3 regions of the Sporosarcina sp. FSL K6-1540 genome follow, and region 3 is predicted to be linked to each of the others. Evidence: a T-box and tRNA genes for the amino acid it is inferred to sense, from the RefSeq annotation. Region 3 holds a T-box; the other regions hold tRNA genes.
The links. The T-box of region 3 lies ahead of thrS (threonine--tRNA ligase). A T-box ahead of a tRNA ligase gene usually reads a tRNA of that ligase, here a tRNA-Thr.
Positions count from the first base shown of each region.

Region 1: it has a tRNA-Thr gene. The T-box ahead of thrS (threonine--tRNA ligase) is inferred to sense a tRNA for this amino acid. The anticodon was not compared.
Region 2: it has a tRNA-Thr gene. The T-box ahead of thrS (threonine--tRNA ligase) is inferred to sense a tRNA for this amino acid. The anticodon was not compared.

Region 1 covers NZ_CP152018.1:2,390,473-2,395,914, reverse strand. Annotated here, with positions in the region: gene MKY15_RS11215 (hypothetical protein) at 1-98, shown strand, start outside; gene MKY15_RS11210 (SRPBCC family protein) at 432-884, opposite strand; tRNA gene MKY15_RS11205 (tRNA-Leu) at 1,063-1,143, opposite strand; tRNA gene MKY15_RS11200 (tRNA-Cys) at 1,185-1,258, opposite strand; tRNA gene MKY15_RS11195 (tRNA-Gly) at 1,267-1,341, opposite strand; tRNA gene MKY15_RS11190 (tRNA-Gln) at 1,346-1,417, opposite strand; tRNA gene MKY15_RS11185 (tRNA-His) at 1,428-1,503, opposite strand; tRNA gene MKY15_RS11180 (tRNA-His) at 1,538-1,613, opposite strand; tRNA gene MKY15_RS11175 (tRNA-His) at 1,650-1,725, opposite strand; tRNA gene MKY15_RS11170 (tRNA-Trp) at 1,753-1,826, opposite strand; tRNA gene MKY15_RS11165 (tRNA-Tyr) at 1,832-1,916, opposite strand; tRNA gene MKY15_RS11160 (tRNA-Thr) at 1,930-2,005, opposite strand; tRNA gene MKY15_RS11155 (tRNA-Phe) at 2,019-2,094, opposite strand; tRNA gene MKY15_RS11150 (tRNA-Asp) at 2,154-2,229, opposite strand; tRNA gene MKY15_RS11145 (tRNA-Met) at 2,233-2,307, opposite strand; tRNA gene MKY15_RS11140 (tRNA-Met) at 2,389-2,463, opposite strand; tRNA gene MKY15_RS11135 (tRNA-Val) at 2,532-2,607, opposite strand; tRNA gene MKY15_RS11130 (tRNA-Glu) at 2,773-2,847, opposite strand; tRNA gene MKY15_RS11125 (tRNA-Ser) at 2,871-2,962, opposite strand; tRNA gene MKY15_RS11120 (tRNA-Asn) at 2,967-3,041, opposite strand; rRNA gene rrf (5S ribosomal RNA) at 3,086-3,201, opposite strand; rRNA gene MKY15_RS11110 (23S ribosomal RNA) at 3,348-5,442, opposite strand, start outside.
Region 2 covers NZ_CP152018.1:2,707,614-2,713,055, reverse strand. Annotated here, with positions in the region: gene MKY15_RS12845 (TraR/DksA C4-type zinc finger protein) at 1-251, shown strand, start outside; tRNA gene MKY15_RS12840 (tRNA-Glu) at 1,109-1,180, opposite strand; tRNA gene MKY15_RS12835 (tRNA-Ser) at 1,191-1,281, opposite strand; tRNA gene MKY15_RS12830 (tRNA-Asn) at 1,291-1,365, opposite strand; tRNA gene MKY15_RS12825 (tRNA-Ile) at 1,367-1,443, opposite strand; tRNA gene MKY15_RS12820 (tRNA-Gly) at 1,448-1,521, opposite strand; tRNA gene MKY15_RS12815 (tRNA-Phe) at 1,529-1,604, opposite strand; tRNA gene MKY15_RS12810 (tRNA-Asp) at 1,664-1,739, opposite strand; tRNA gene MKY15_RS12805 (tRNA-Met) at 1,743-1,817, opposite strand; tRNA gene MKY15_RS12800 (tRNA-Ser) at 1,860-1,952, opposite strand; tRNA gene MKY15_RS12795 (tRNA-Ile) at 1,970-2,046, opposite strand; tRNA gene MKY15_RS12790 (tRNA-Met) at 2,054-2,127, opposite strand; tRNA gene MKY15_RS12785 (tRNA-Ala) at 2,150-2,225, opposite strand; tRNA gene MKY15_RS12780 (tRNA-Pro) at 2,307-2,383, opposite strand; tRNA gene MKY15_RS12775 (tRNA-Arg) at 2,410-2,486, opposite strand; tRNA gene MKY15_RS12770 (tRNA-Leu) at 2,508-2,593, opposite strand; tRNA gene MKY15_RS12765 (tRNA-Gly) at 2,601-2,675, opposite strand; tRNA gene MKY15_RS12760 (tRNA-Leu) at 2,684-2,765, opposite strand; tRNA gene MKY15_RS12755 (tRNA-Lys) at 2,796-2,871, opposite strand; tRNA gene MKY15_RS12750 (tRNA-Thr) at 2,878-2,953, opposite strand; tRNA gene MKY15_RS12745 (tRNA-Val) at 2,978-3,053, opposite strand; rRNA gene rrf (5S ribosomal RNA) at 3,120-3,235, opposite strand; rRNA gene MKY15_RS12735 (23S ribosomal RNA) at 3,389-5,442, opposite strand, start outside.
Region 3 covers NZ_CP152018.1:4,053,445-4,058,886, forward strand. Annotated here, with positions in the region: gene MKY15_RS19085 (alpha/beta hydrolase) at 1-574, shown strand, start outside; gene thrS (threonine--tRNA ligase) at 1,572-3,491, opposite strand; T-box leader at 3,541-3,765, opposite strand; gene asnB (asparagine synthase (glutamine-hydrolyzing)) at 4,687-5,442, opposite strand, start outside.

The DNA of each region.
Region 1 (5,442 bases), 1.7 Mb from region 3:
CATTGCAAGCAGAAAAGGATGCACATAAGTTATCTAATTCTATTAATGCAAAAAACTATTCGATTGTCTTGAAATTTGATGATACGAAGTACTTTTAATGCCCTTGGAAAGGTGAGACTCCTCTCCAGGGCATAGAGTAGGGATCAATCCAATTTAAATTGCAGGCAAACCAATAACCTGTCACCATTTACTTTGTGACCAATCCCCAATGACCAACCAAGGCAATTGCAATGGACAACCCAAACTAGTGTCATCGGATCCCCTCTATGAAAATCGCTCCTTACGCTTCGGCGGTAAGGAGCGATTTTGTTTACTACCCATTTTTGAACCGCTGTGTTTTCTCACCATCTATTAGTAACGTCCAGGTTCCACTCTCTAGAAAACTTGTGCCACCAAGTTTATCAAGTCGACTTTTCCTGATGAAATGCCTCTTACTCATTTTCTGCAATATGCTTCAGAGCTCTTGCTCGACTCACAATAAAGTTTCTCATATAGCTTTCCAAAAACAACTTATCCGCAATAACACCAATCACTCCACAGGGTGATCTATATTGAAATCTGTCAATCATCAGAGTGCCATTATCCTTCTCAATAAACTCATGAATATGGTGAAAAGATTGGAATGCTCCTTTCACCATTATGTCTTCAAACATATACGGTATATCCATCACCGTTACTTTGGCAGTTAGTCTTTGTCTTATACCGAAATGAACGGCCTCCCATGTAACAATATCCCCGGCCAGCAATAAACCTGTTGTCACCCCACCGACAGCCTTCTCTTTCGTCCCCTCTGTTGTACGGGTATGAATATCCACGTCTCGTGCAAGATCAAAGCAACGTTCTACCGAGGCTTGAATGAACTCCTGGTGTTCAATTAATGGCATAATGTTTCCCCTACTCTCTATTCTTTTATCTAAATATATATTGAAATAAAGAATTAAATTACATTGAATTCTTTAAAGTGCTAGGGGTAGCCAAAGCCCACGTTCGCTCAGTTAAGTCAACTTATATAGTAGAAATTAAACACAAAAAAACACAACCGAAGTTGTGTTTTTCATCTGATACCCGAGGCCGGACTTGAACCGGCACGCCTTACGGCATCGCATTTTGAGTGCGACGTGTCTGCCATTCCACCACTCGGGCATAACACTATTTAGTTTACGAACAACGATACATAAGAAAATTGGAGGCGGCAACCGGAATCGAACCGGTGGTAAGGGTGTTGCAGACCCATGCCTTACCGCTTGGCTATGCCGCCGTAGATGATGGAGCGGAAGACGGGATTCGAACCCGCGACCCCGACCTTGGCAAGGTCGTATTCTACCACTGAACTACTTCCGCGAAACTGGGGTAGCTGGATTCGAACCAACGAGTGACGGAGTCAAAGTCCGTTGCCTTACCGCTTGGCTATACCCCAAAAAGATAAATGGGGCGACTGAAGGGAATCGAACCCTCGAGTGTCGGAACCACAATCCGATGTGTTAACCACTTCACCACAATCGCCATGATATCTAGTTTGTTTTAATTGAATATAAAATGGGGCGACTGAAGGGAATCGAACCCTCGAATGTCGGAACCACAATCCGATGTGTTAACCACTTCACCACAATCGCCATGATATATAAGTTTGTTTTAATTGGATAGATAAATGGGGCGACTGAAGGGAATCGAACCCTCGAGTGTCGGAACCACAATCCGATGTGTTAACCACTTCACCACAATCGCCATAATATTAGATTATACTAAAAAAAATGGCAGGGGCAGTAGGAATCGAACCCACATCAAAGGTTTTGGAGACCTCTATTCTACCGTTAAACTATGCCCCTAAAACTGGTGGTGGGGGGCGGATTCGAACCGCCGAACCCGTAGGGAGCGGATTTACAGTCCGCCGCGTTTAGCCACTTCGCTACCCCACCATATAGGTGTAAATGGTGCCGGAGAAAGGACTTGAACCCTCAACCTACTGATTACAAGTCAGTTGCTCTACCAGTTGAGCTACTCCGGCACAAATATTAAAATGGTGGCTCAGGACGGAATCGAACCGCCGACACAAGGATTTTCAGTCCTTTGCTCTACCGACTGAGCTACTGAGCCACATATTTGGTTTACATTAAGATATTAGCTTATTCTAAACCTTATAAGAAAAATAAAAATGGCGGTCCCGACCGGGATCGAACCGGCGATCTCCTGCGTGACAGGCAGGCATGTTAACCGCTACACCACGGGACCATTTGGTTGCGGGGGCAGGATTTGAACCTGCGACCTTCGGGTTATGAGCCCGACGAGATACCACTTCTCCACCCCGCGACAACAATATAATGTATTCATTTGATAAAGAGCTAATCATTTACATGTCAGCTATATGATCTGCTGTATCATGATAAAATTTGGTTGCGGGGGCAGGATTTGAACCTGCGACCTTCGGGTTATGAGCCCGACGAGATACCACTTCTCCACCCCGCGACAATAGTATTTATATAATTAAATATATGTAAGTTTCTTTAAGCGGTGAATCTGCTTAAAAAACTTAATGGTGGAGGATGACGGGCTCGAACCGCCGACCCCCTGCTTGTAAGGCAGGTGCTCTCCCAGCTGAGCTAATCCTCCTGGGTAAAATTGCGATAAGCGGCGCATCTCTCTGTCAGCTTCATTCGCTCAGTCAGTCACGTACTAATGTACGCTCCTTCCTTCTCCCAATTTTAACGAGAGTGTGCTATGCTCGAATTACTGAATTAAAGTCTACGTGCTTAATGATGAATTTCTAAAAAATTATGGTGACCCCTACGGGATTCGAACCCGTGATACCGCCGTGAAAGGGCGGTGTCTTAACCGCTTGACCAAGGGGCCTTAATTTATCATTTATATGAATCTGGCGGAGAGCAAGGGATTTGAACCCTTGAAACAGCGTTAGCCGCTTACATGATTTCCAATCATGCTCCTTCGGCCACTCGGACAGCTCTCCTAAATGGCTCCGCAGGTAGGACTCGAACCTACGACCGATCGGTTAACAGCCGATTGCTCTACCACTGAGCTACTGCGGAATAATATTAAGAACATACATTAAGTATCTTCTTTTGGACTAACAGACCAGCGACGTCCTACTCTCACAGGGGGAAACCCCCAACTACCATCGGCGCTGAAGAGCTTAACTTCCGTGTTCGGTATGGGAACGGGTGTGACCTCTTCGCAATCGTCACTGAACTATTTTCCACAAGACAAGATTAATTATATCATACCTTGTTGTTACTTGCAAGCGTTTTTACAAAATAATTAATTTTGTTCGCTCAAAACTGAATAAAACAGACATTGTGCTACACAGAATCAGGGTAATCAAGCCCTTTTCAAAATTGGTTAAGTCCTCGATCGATTAGTATCCGTCAGCTCCACACGTCGCCGTGCTTCCACCCCAGACCTATCAACCTCATCTTCTTTGAGGGATCTTACTTACTTGCGTAATGGGAAATCTCATCTCGAGGGGGGCTTCATGCTTAGATGCTTTCAGCATTTATCCCGTCCATACATAGCTACCCAGCGATGCCTTTGGCAAGACAACTGGTACACCAGAGGTATGTCCATCCCGGTCCTCTCGTACTAAGGACAGCTCCTCTCAAATTTCCTGCGCCCGCGACGGATAGGGACCGAACTGTCTCACGACGTTCTGAACCCAGCTCGCGTACCGCTTTAATGGGCGAACAGCCCAACCCTTGGGACCGACTACAGCCCCAGGATGCGATGAGCCGACATCGAGGTGCCAAACCTCCCCGTCGATGTGGACTCTTGGGGGAGATAAGCCTGTTATCCCCGGGGTAGCTTTTATCCGTTGAGCGATGGCCCTTCCATGCGGAACCACCGGATCACTAAGCCCGTCTTTCGACCCTGCTCGACTTGTAGGTCTCGCAGTCAAGCTCCCTTATGCCTTTGCACTCTACGAATGATGTCCAACCATTCTGAGGGAACCTTTGGGCGCCTCCGTTACTCTTTAGGAGGCGACCGCCCCAGTCAAACTGCCCGCCTGACACTGTCTCCTGCCCCGATAAGGGGCATGGGTTAGAAGTCCAATACAGCCAGGGTAGTATCCCACCAACGCCTCATCCGAAGCTAGCGCTCCGGAATCCAAGGCTCCTACCTATCCTGTACAGGCTGCACCGGAATTCAATATCAGGTTACAGTAAAGCTCCACGGGGTCTTTCCGTCCTGTCGCGGGTAACCTGCATCTTCACAGGTATTATAATTTCACCGAGTCTCTCGTTGAGACAGTGCCCAGATCGTTACGCCTTTCGTGCGGGTCGGAACTTACCCGACAAGGAATTTCGCTACCTTAGGACCGTTATAGTTACGGCCGCCGTTTACTGGGGCTTCAATTCGAAGCTTCGCTTGCGCTGACCTCTCCTCTTAACCTTCCAGCACCGGGCAGGCGTCAGCCCCTATACTTCACCTTGCGGTTTTGCAGAGACCTGTGTTTTTGCTAAACAGTCGCCTGGGCCTATTCACTGCGGCTCTCTCGGGCTTTAACACCCTACCAGAGCACCCCTTCTCCCGAAGTTACGGGGTCATTTTGCCGAGTTCCTTAACGAGAGTTCTCTCGATCACCTTAGGATTCTCTCCTCGCCTACCTGTGTCGGTTTGCGGTACAGGCACCTCCCGCCTCGCTAGAGGCTTTTCTTGGCAGCGTGAAATCAGGGACTCAGGGATAAATCCCCTTGCTGTAACAGCTCAATGTTATAGGAACGGGATTTGCCTCATTCCACACCTCACTGCTTAGACGCGCATAACCAACAGCGCGCTCACCCTATCCTACTGCGTCACCCCATTGCTCAAACGGCGGGGAGGTGGTACAGGAATATCAACCTGTTGTCCATCGTCTACGCCTTTCGGCCTCAACTTAGGTCCTGACTAACCCTGAGCGGACGAGCCTTCCTCAGGAAACCTTGGGCATTCGGTGGAAGGGATTCTCACCCTTCTTTCGCTACTCATACCGGCATTCTCACTTCCAAGCGCTCCACCAGTCCTTACGGTCTAGCTTCGACGCCCTTGGAACGCTCTCCTACCACTGACATCTAAGATGTCAATCCACAGTTTCGGTGATTCGTTTAGCCCCGGTACATTTTCGGCGCAGCGCCACTCGACCAGTGAGCTATTACGCACTCTTTAAATGATGGCTGCTTCTAAGCCAACATCCTGGTTGTCTGGGCAACGCCACATCCTTTTCCACTTAACGAATACTTGGGGACCTTAACTGGTGGTCTGGGCTGTTTCCCTCTCGACTACGGATCTTATCACCCGCAGTCTGACTCCCAAACATAAATCATCGGCATTCGGAGTTTGTCTGAATTCGGTAACCCGGGATGGGCCCCTAGTCCAAACAGTGCTCTACCTCCGAGATTCTTAAGTTTGAGGCTAGCCCTAAAGCTATTTCGGAGAGAACCAGCTATCTCCAGGTTC
Region 2 (5,442 bases), 1.3 Mb from region 3:
AAACCCCTTCCGATTTCAGCGGAGATCACGATGACTACAATACGTTATACGACAGCGGAATTTCAGATGGTGCAACCGAAGTATTTGAAGAATTCACAGGAACCGATATAAATGGAAAGTCACGCGGTTTCATCAGGTCCGATGCCTCAGAGAAATATGAAGCGGAACTGGATGATGAAGGAATCGAATCCCCTCTCGGAGATATTCCTTATCATGAAAAAGATAGTTATATAGAGGATCAGAAGAAGTGAAAAGAAACACCATAGGCCATTGCTTATGGTGTTTCTTTTCAGGATATTTTAGCTCACGTATGTTAATTAACCAAAAGTAACCAGTAAATGATTTAATCAAACACTAGGCGCTGCGTGTGCAGTTGCCTTTGAGTTGCTTTAGATAGAACGACCTCTTTACTATTATCGAGATATCTTGATGTGTAGGGATGCGACTTCGTAGCACCCTACACATTTTTCGGGAATCGTTTGGTGGTTATCCATCCGTTGCTCTCCAAAGGCATAAGTACACGAAATGCTAGAGCTTTTTGGGACGAAAGAATAGCGGGGCTTCTTAACTGGATAAAAGCCGCCAAAGATATAATTTTGGCGGCTGAAGTCTTCTCCATAGTCTTGTCTTTTTTATTTAAGAATGAAACAGAACTCCTACCAATATCGCTTCGACGCTGGATGGTCTATATGAGAAAGAGCATTTCATTATCTGTGATGAAATCTGCAACCTGGAGTACGTCTTTCTTGAATATAAGTAGTATCAACTAGTAATCACCTAATAATCTCGGCATATACATCTCAAAATCACATTTCTCTCGATAATGAACACCCTAGTGCAGGCGCGGCAAAGGGGTCGCCGAAGCCGTTAGACTGGATGCGAAGCGATATCCAGGCTTACGGTGAAAGGCATCCCCAAAGCGTCAAGCGTTCTACAATCCACACCCCGAATTATAACTCTCTCCTTATTGAGCGCCACAGTAGATTCAATGGGATTCTTTAATTCAACATATATAGTGAGAATTTAAGTGAACTAGAAAACTATATATAAACAAATTAAAAAGTAGCTTTACAAGTTCATTAAGAACTTGTAAAGCTACTTTTATGTATGACCCCTACGGGATTCGAACCCGTGATACCGCCGTGAAAGGGCGGTGTCTTAACCGCTTGACCAAGGGGCCAAATTATATATGGCGGAGAAGGAGGGATTCGAACCCTCGCACCGCTTTCGCGATCTATACCCTTAGCAGGGGCACCTCTTGAGCCGCTTGAGTACTTCCCCATATATAAATGGCTCCGCAGGTAGGACTCGAACCTACGACCGATCGGTTAACAGCCGATTGCTCTACCACTGAGCTACTGCGGAATGGTGGGCCTAAATGGACTCGAACCATCGACCTCACGCTTATCAGGCGTGCGCTCTAACCAGCTGAGCTATAGGCCCTTTTTGGAGCGAGTGAAGGGAATCGAACCCTCATCATCAGCTTGGAAGGCTGAGGTTTTACCACTAAACTACACTCGCATAACAATGGTGGCTCAGGACGGAATCGAACCGCCGACACAAGGATTTTCAGTCCTTTGCTCTACCGACTGAGCTACTGAGCCACGTATTTAGTTTACATTAAGTCGTTAACTTATTCTAAACCTTATAGTATTAATAAAAATGGCGGTCCCGACCGGGATCGAACCGGCGATCTCCTGCGTGACAGGCAGGCATGTTAACCGCTACACCACGGGACCATTTGGTTGCGGGGACAGGATTTGAACCTGTGACCTTCGGGTTATGAGCCCGACGAGATACCACTTCTCCACCCCGCGACAACAATATAAGTACTATTTAATTTCACCACTAGTTAAAAATGGAGGAGGTAGAGGGATTCGAACCCCCGCGGGATTTGACTCCCCTGTCGGTTTTCAAGACCGATCCCTTCAGCCGGGCTTGGGTATACCTCCATGGCTGTATATAATAGTGGTGGACCTTGCAGGACTCGAACCTGCGACCGGACGGTTATGAGCCGTCTGCTCTAACCAACTGAGCTAAAGGTCCTTTAAGATGGCGGCAGAGGGGATCGAACCCCCGACCTCACGGGTATGAACCGTACGCTCTAGCCAGCTGAGCTACGCCGCCAGGATCTTTATTAAAATTGTGTTGGTGGAGCCTAGCGGGATCGAACCGCTGACCTCCTGCGTGCAAGGCAGGCGCTCTCCCAGCTGAGCTAAGGCCCCATTATAGCTGGCAATTATTAAAGCACAAATCTACTTAAAATGGTATATTCTTTAAGCGGCGAATCTGCTTAAAAATCTTAATGGTCGGGAAGACAGGATTCGAACCTGCGACCCCTTGGTCCCAAACCAAGTGCTCTACCAAGCTGAGCTACGTCCCGAAGAATTATAAAGTTTAAAAACATAATGGTGCGCCCGGCAGAAGTCGAATCCACAACCTCCTGATCCGTAGTCAGGTGCTCTATCCAATTGAGCTACGAGCGCATATAAGTGAAAAGTTATTAATGCCGAGAACCGGAATCGAACCGGTACGGTAGTCACCTACCGCAGGATTTTAAGTCCTGTGCGTCTGCCAGTTCCGCCACCCCGGCAAAAATATGGAGCGGAAGACGGGATTCGAACCCGCGACCCCGACCTTGGCAAGGTCGTATTCTACCACTGAACTACTTCCGCATTATAAGTGCGGGTAAAGGGAGTCGAACCCCCACGCCCGAAGGCACTAGATCCTAAGTCTAGCGCGTCTGCCAGTTCCGCCATACCCGCAATATAAATTATGACACTAAGTCATAAAAATGGTGAGCCATGCAGGATTCGAACCTGCGACCCTCTGATTAAAAGTCAGATGCTCTACCAACTGAGCTAATGGCTCGAAAAGTGGTGCCGGAGAAAGGACTTGAACCCTCAACCTACTGATTACAAGTCAGTTGCTCTACCAGTTGAGCTACTCCGGCTAATAGTTTTCATTATAAATAAAATGGTGGAGGATGACGGGCTCGAACCGCCGACCCCCTGCTTGTAAGGCAGGTGCTCTCCCAGCTGAGCTAATCCTCCTGGGTATAAGTGCGACAAACTTCAGTTGTTCGTCCTATTCATAAACCTATGTAATAATTGTTACAAGACCGGCGACGTCCTACTCTCACAGGGGGAAACCCCCAACTACCATCGGCGCTGAAGAGCTTAACTTCCGTGTTCGGGATGGGAACGGGTGTGACCTCTTCGCAATCGTCACCAGACTTGTATGATCTTTTCTCAAAGACAATAATTATTATAACATATCATCTAATTAATTGCAAGTACTTTTTTTATGAACGGTACTTATTCGCTCAAAACTGAATAAAACAGACATTGTGCTACACAGAATCAGGGTAATCAAGCCCTTTTCAAAATTGGTTAAGTCCTCGATCGATTAGTATCCGTCAGCTCCACACGTCGCCGTGCTTCCACCCCAGACCTATCAACCTCATCTTCTTTGAGGGATCTTACTTACTTGCGTAATGGGAAATCTCATCTCGAGGGGGGCTTCATGCTTAGATGCTTTCAGCATTTATCCCGTCCATACATAGCTACCCAGCGATGCCTTTGGCAAGACAACTGGTACACCAGAGGTATGTCCATCCCGGTCCTCTCGTACTAAGGACAGCTCCTCTCAAATTTCCTGCGCCCGCGACGGATAGGGACCGAACTGTCTCACGACGTTCTGAACCCAGCTCGCGTACCGCTTTAATGGGCGAACAGCCCAACCCTTGGGACCGACTACAGCCCCAGGATGCGATGAGCCGACATCGAGGTGCCAAACCTCCCCGTCGATGTGGACTCTTGGGGGAGATAAGCCTGTTATCCCCGGGGTAGCTTTTATCCGTTGAGCGATGGCCCTTCCATGCGGAACCACCGGATCACTAAGCCCGTCTTTCGACCCTGCTCGACTTGTAGGTCTCGCAGTCAAGCTCCCTTATGCCTTTGCACTCTACGAATGATGTCCAACCATTCTGAGGGAACCTTTGGGCGCCTCCGTTACTCTTTAGGAGGCGACCGCCCCAGTCAAACTGCCCGCCTGACACTGTCTCCTGCCCCGATAAGGGGCATGGGTTAGAAGTCCAATACAGCCAGGGTAGTATCCCACCAACGCCTCATCCGAAGCTAGCGCTCCGGAATCCAAGGCTCCTACCTATCCTGTACAGGCTGCACCGGAATTCAATATCAGGTTACAGTAAAGCTCCACGGGGTCTTTCCGTCCTGTCGCGGGTAACCTGCATCTTCACAGGTATTATAATTTCACCGAGTCTCTCGTTGAGACAGTGCCCAGATCGTTACGCCTTTCGTGCGGGTCGGAACTTACCCGACAAGGAATTTCGCTACCTTAGGACCGTTATAGTTACGGCCGCCGTTTACTGGGGCTTCAATTCGAAGCTTCGCTTGCGCTGACCTCTCCTCTTAACCTTCCAGCACCGGGCAGGCGTCAGCCCCTATACTTCACCTTGCGGTTTTGCAGAGACCTGTGTTTTTGCTAAACAGTCGCCTGGGCCTATTCACTGCGGCTCTCTCGGGCTTTAACACCCTACCAGAGCACCCCTTCTCCCGAAGTTACGGGGTCATTTTGCCGAGTTCCTTAACGAGAGTTCTCTCGATCACCTTAGGATTCTCTCCTCGCCTACCTGTGTCGGTTTGCGGTACAGGCACCTCCCGCCTCGCTAGAGGCTTTTCTTGGCAGCGTGAAATCAGGGACTCAGGGATAAATCCCCTTGCTGTAACAGCTCAATGTTATAGGAACGGGATTTGCCTCATTCCACACCTCACTGCTTAGACGCGCATAACCAACAGCGCGCTCACCCTATCCTACTGCGTCACCCCATTGCTCAAACGGCGGGGAGGTGGTACAGGAATATCAACCTGTTGTCCATCGTCTACGCCTTTCGGCCTCAACTTAGGTCCTGACTAACCCTGAGCGGACGAGCCTTCCTCAGGAAACCTTGGGCATTCGGTGGAAGGGATTCTCACCCTTCTTTCGCTACTCATACCGGCATTCTCACTTCCAAGCGCTCCACCAGTCCTTACGGTCTAGCTTCGACGCCCTTGGAACGCTCTCCTACCACTGACATCTAAGATGTCAATCCACAGTTTCGGTGATTCGTTTAGCCCCGGTACATTTTCGGCGCAGCGCCACTCGACCAGTGAGCTATTACGCACTCTTTAAATGATGGCTGCTTCTAAGCCAACATCCTGGTTGTCTGGGCAACGCCACATCCTTTTCCACTTAACGAATACTTGGGGACCTTAACTGGTGGTCTGGGCTGTTTCCCTCTCGACTACGGATCTTATCACCCGCAGTCTGACTCCCAAACATAAATCATCGGCATTCGGAGTTTGTCTGAATTCGGTAACCCGGGATGGGCCCCTAGTCCAAACAGTGCTCTACCTCCGAGATTCTTAAGTTTGAGGCTAG
Region 3 (5,442 bases):
TGTGACATCCGCCCCGCGGACTTGCCTTGATCTGGTAGAGGAGCTTTCCGAATTGTTGCTAGAGCTTGAGGTCCAACCGCCCTATGTATTGGTGGGGCATTCTTTTGGCGGTTTGGTCGCCAGATTGTATGCAAGCCTTTATCCGCAGGTCATTTCCGGTATAGTTTTGGTTGATGCTGCGCCCGAATATAAAGAGCTTGCGTATGAAAAGGTTTTGCCTGAAAAGTTGGTTGCAGGAAATAGGGAATATTTCGAGAATCCTATGTTAAATAGTGAGAAGATCGATAAGGTACAGAGTTATAAACAAATCGTTGATTATTTCCGAATAAGTGACATTCCTCTCTCAATTATCACAAGAGGCTTACCGGATAAGAGTGACGGGGAATGGCCTGATAAGGAAATACTGGAAATTGAGCAAAGGCTGCAAGTAGATTTCCAGTGGCTGTCAACGTCAAGCAAACACCGGATTGCTGGTCGGAGCGGACATTATATTCATCACGATGAACCGGAAATTGTGATCGAGGAGATTATTATAATGCTGAAGGGGATGGGAAAGCAAACGATGCAAGGATGAAATTTATGTTGGACCTTCAAATAATTAATAGTGAGCATTACCGGCCTTGTGAAGGTGAGTTGCTGCAGGATTTCGTAACTCTGATGTGGAAGAAACAATCCGTTACGCCGAGGACTGGCGCAACCGTCTACCTAGAAAGATTCTAGACTACCGCACGCCATAAGAGTGCTTGTTAGAAGAACTCGCTAACATCGCCTGAGTCATGGTTAATGGGGACTTTTATGTTTTGTTGCATTTAATATTACATTTTACGTAAAAATAATAGCAATAGTATCGGAAAGTAAAGATAAGTATTAAGTAAACGTATGCGTCAAACTATGCCCAACTAAAAAATGCCTACTCAGAACTGAAATAACTAATCCAGGTAAGCATTTTTTATTATTCGTTGTCGGTTTGAAATAATTCGTAATGGACGATATCATCTCGATTCAATATTTTTTTGACTTTTGGTTTTTCTATAGGAAAACCAAGACCTAGAATTGCAACAATTTTAGGTCTGACGGGATGTTTAAAGCTTCCCTCACATCTGTTTCACGAACCCTCGACTCTTCTGCATCCTCTGAATGATAGACAGCATCAAACCCAACGCCGAGCTGTAGATCCGATGCAGCTAACCACATAAATGCTGTCGCGATGGATGCATCTTGCAGCCACTATTTACTGATACCAGCTCGCCCAGTCACAACAATCGCCACTTGCGCAGTAGACAGCCATTTCATGAAGGGTGTCGTTTTTCAAAACAGCCAGTTTTTCCACGTTTTTCAATGACGATAAATTCACGGGAAGGAAAATTATTCCCTGAAGGTGCATAAAGCTGAATCTATGATTTGATCCAGTAGGTCCCCAGAATTTCTTTCTCCTGAAAACTAGTGATTTCACGTCTTAAACGTATAACTTCTACTATTGACAATTCCCCCCTGTACTTATTGGAAAGATATCCTTTTAACTAATTATACCGTCAATTCCAACTACTCACAATTTCGAAGATTTGAGATTCTTAAAGGACACGCTGCTCTATCTGTTGTTTAATCAACAAAGCAAAGCCTTCAATAGATAAACACTCCGTTTTCTGACTACCAAATTCCCGAACATTCACCGTTCCATCACTAACCTCTTTGTCACCAAGAATAAGTGTATAAGAAACCTTCTGAAGTTGGGCTTCTCTTACCTTGTAACCTAACTTTTCGTTCCGCTGATCAATTTCAACACGTATGCCTTCATTTCTTAAAACGGACTGTACACACAATGCGTAATCCAAATGTACACTTGAAACAGGAACAATTTGTACTTGCCTAGGAGCGAGCCATGTTGGAAAAGCACCTGCAAAATGTTCAATCAGTATGCCGAAAAAACGATCGATTGAGCCAAAAATTGCACGGTGAATGACCACCGGCCGAACTTTTTCGTTGTTTTCATCAATATACGTGAGGTCAAACTTTTCAGGCATTTGGAAATCGAGTTGAATTGTGCCGCATTGGTGGCTGCGTCCAAGTGCATCTTTAATATGGAAGTCAATTTTTGGTCCGTAAAATGCACCATCCCCCTCATTTAATTGATAAGTAACCGCTAGATCCTCTAATACATTCTTTAGAGCCTCTTCTGAATCATTCCAAATCTCATCACTTCCTAGTGATTGTTCTGGCCTAGTTGAAAGTTCAATCGAATATTCAAAACCAAAAGTTCGATAAACTTCATCAATAAGATGAATAACTTGCTTTATTTCGCTTTTAATTTGATTATGTCTCACAAAAATATGCGCATCGTCTTGGCAAAATGTTCGAACCCTTAATAGTCCGTTAAGAGCACCACTAAATTCATGGCGATGGACTTGACCGAATTCAGCCATACGTATTGGTAAATCACGGTATGAATGAAGACTATTTTTGAAAATTAGCATATGGCCAGGACAGTTCATCGGCTTCATCGCAAATTTTGCGTTTTCCACTTCTGAAAAATACATATTCTCATGGTAATGATCCCAGTGCCCCGATTGCTCCCACAGACGTTGATTCATCATGAAAGGCGTGCGGACTTCTGCGTACCCCGCCTTCGTCTGAAGTGCACGTGAAAAGTTCTCTAGCTCAGTGCGTATTATCTGCCCATTCGGTAAATAGAACGGCATGCCTGGTGCTTCCTCAGAGAACATGAATAATTCAAGTTGCTTTCCAAGTTTTCGATGATCCCTTTTTTCTGCTTCCTCCAAAAAATACAAATGCTGTTCTAAGTCTTTCTTTTTCAAAAAGGAAATTCCATAGATACGTTGCATCACTTGATTATCACTATCTCCCCGCCAATAAGCACCTGACACCTGCGTTAACTTGAATGCTTTTATCCATCCAGTTGACGGTAAATGTGGTCCGCGGCAAAGGTCTATAAATTCTCCTTGTTTATAAAGGGAAATTTTCTCGTCCGCTGGTATGTCTTTTAATAGTTCTAACTTAAACAATTCGCCACGCTTCTCAAATAGTTCTTCTGCCTCTCCATACGTGACTTCTATACGTTCAATTTTCAAATCTTCTTCGATAATAGCTTGCATCTTTTTTTCAATCATTACTAAATCATTCGAAGTGACGCTTGTATCCGATAGAAGGTCATAGTAAAAACCGTGTTCAATTATGGGTCCAATCCCTAACTTCGAATCGTCATAAAGTCTTTTAACCGCCTGCCCTAGCACATGTGCAGTTGTGTGCCTTAGAACTTCGAGTCCTTCTATCGATTCCTTTGTGAAAAGTGTAATCGCAGCATCCTCCATAATGCATTGTGATAAATCATATAATTGTTCATTCACTTTTCCCGCTACAACATTCTTTCTCAAACTTAAGCTAATGGACTGTGCAATATCCGCTAATGTAATACCTAGAGGAAAATTCTTTCGGCTACTGTCTGGAAATCGAATCTCAATTTGCTTGTCATTCATCTTAAAACACCCCATCCAATTTTTTGTATAAAAAAATACCCGTCCCAAATAAAGGGACGAGTATGATTTACCCGTGATTCCACCCAAATTTCTAACACCATCCAACAATGGTGTTAACTCATGGCGCTGTAACGTAGCATTAACGGAATTAGTTACTTCATTTCACTAATACAGCTCAAAAGTGGTAAATTATCTTCTGCGTTAGGAAGTTCTCAGCAATACTTCCCTCTCTGGAAACCATCAAAATAATTCATGTCTTTGTCATCGCTTTTATCGTTATTCAGTTATATTTCTATACAAATAAACACACCCATCCCTAGTAAAGGGACGAGTGTGTTTGCTCGTGATTCCACCCAAATTTCTAACACCATCCAACAATGGCGTTTGCTCATGGTGCTGTAACGTAGCATAGACGGCTTCATGCAGCTCAAAAGTGGTAAATTGTTTTTCTAAGTTAGGAAGATTTCAGCAATACTTCCCTCTCTGGAAACCATCAAAACAATTCATGTCTTTATCATCGCTGTTACAAGTATAGTTAAAATTCATTGAAATCGAATTAGTTAATATCCTACAACAAAGAAAATGGATTATCAAGCTTTTTTTGGTTGTATCCAATACAGTTTATGTATGATTAGTTAAAAAGGATACTCATAGTTAGGTTCATACTGGCCCGTATCCTCAAATCATTTCATACCTAAAAAAGTAAAGCCGACCTTTTCCAATACCTTTAGTGACCTTTGACTATCAGGACTTCCAGATGCTGTGTACACGTGCACTTCTACATGATTTCCGGCAATTTCTAAGTAAGACTACGCTGTTTCTCTTGCGAAACCTTTGCCACTATATTTTTCATTATAATGATAAGTTAATTCTATATTACTTAATAAATTCATACAATTAAATTCAGCAGTATTTATAATTTCATTAGCTACGTCAAAGGAGTAATTAATTATGAATATATCCTGAAATCCATGTTCATTTTGTGGTTATATTCTCAGGGGTTTCCTCTCTTTCTTAAGGTAAGCGAAAAAACCTTTTGAACGAAATAATATGGGAATAATAACCCCAAGGATTATGCTAATTCCCGTGGGGTTACTTTATTCACACGTCAAGCAAGCTATATAAATGAGCGGAGTCACTGACATAAAACGTTTGCTGCTTGCGGCCACTTAATAACAATAAAGAACGAAGGAGATTAGTTATCAATGATGTTTATGTTGTAGTTTACTAACCACATGTTAATTTGGGATAGGTGGGCGATGAGTTGGGGGCCTGTCATAAGCTGACCGAACCAAGGAACTTTGAATGAGGATCCGTCTGAATCGATGATGTCCTTGACTCTTTGTTTTGAGACAAGTTCTAGTAGGGGAGATGTTTTATTATCTAGGATGTTGTTTAACTTAGTCTTTACGAGTTTCATATATGTTTGATGATGTGTTTTAGGGTACGGACTCTTTTTCCGGTATAGAATTTCATTAGGAAGTACTCCTTCTAAAGCCTTTCGTAATATTCCTTTCTCTTGGCCGTTCAGCATTTTCATTTCCCACGGTATGTTCCAGGCATATTCAACAATTCGGTGATCGGCGAATGGAACCCGTACTTCTAAACTTGCTCCCATACTCATGCGATCTTTTCGCTCCAGAAGCGTTGACATAAACCAAATCATATTTAAATAAGACATTTCCCGGTGCCGTGCTTCTATTTGGGTTTCTCCCCCTAGAAGAGGCACTTCACTAATCGTTTCGTTATAGCGATCCCTCACATACCCTTCCAAATCGAGTTTCTTTTGCCAATGTGGAAGCAACAGCTGCTGTCTTTCCGTTTGTGACCGCATCCACGGAAACTCCTTTCCGTGCAGCAGTTTTTCTTTATAGAACCATGGATATCCTCCGAAGATCTCATCCGCACACTCACCAGACAATGCAACTGTATAATCTTGTTTCATCTGTTC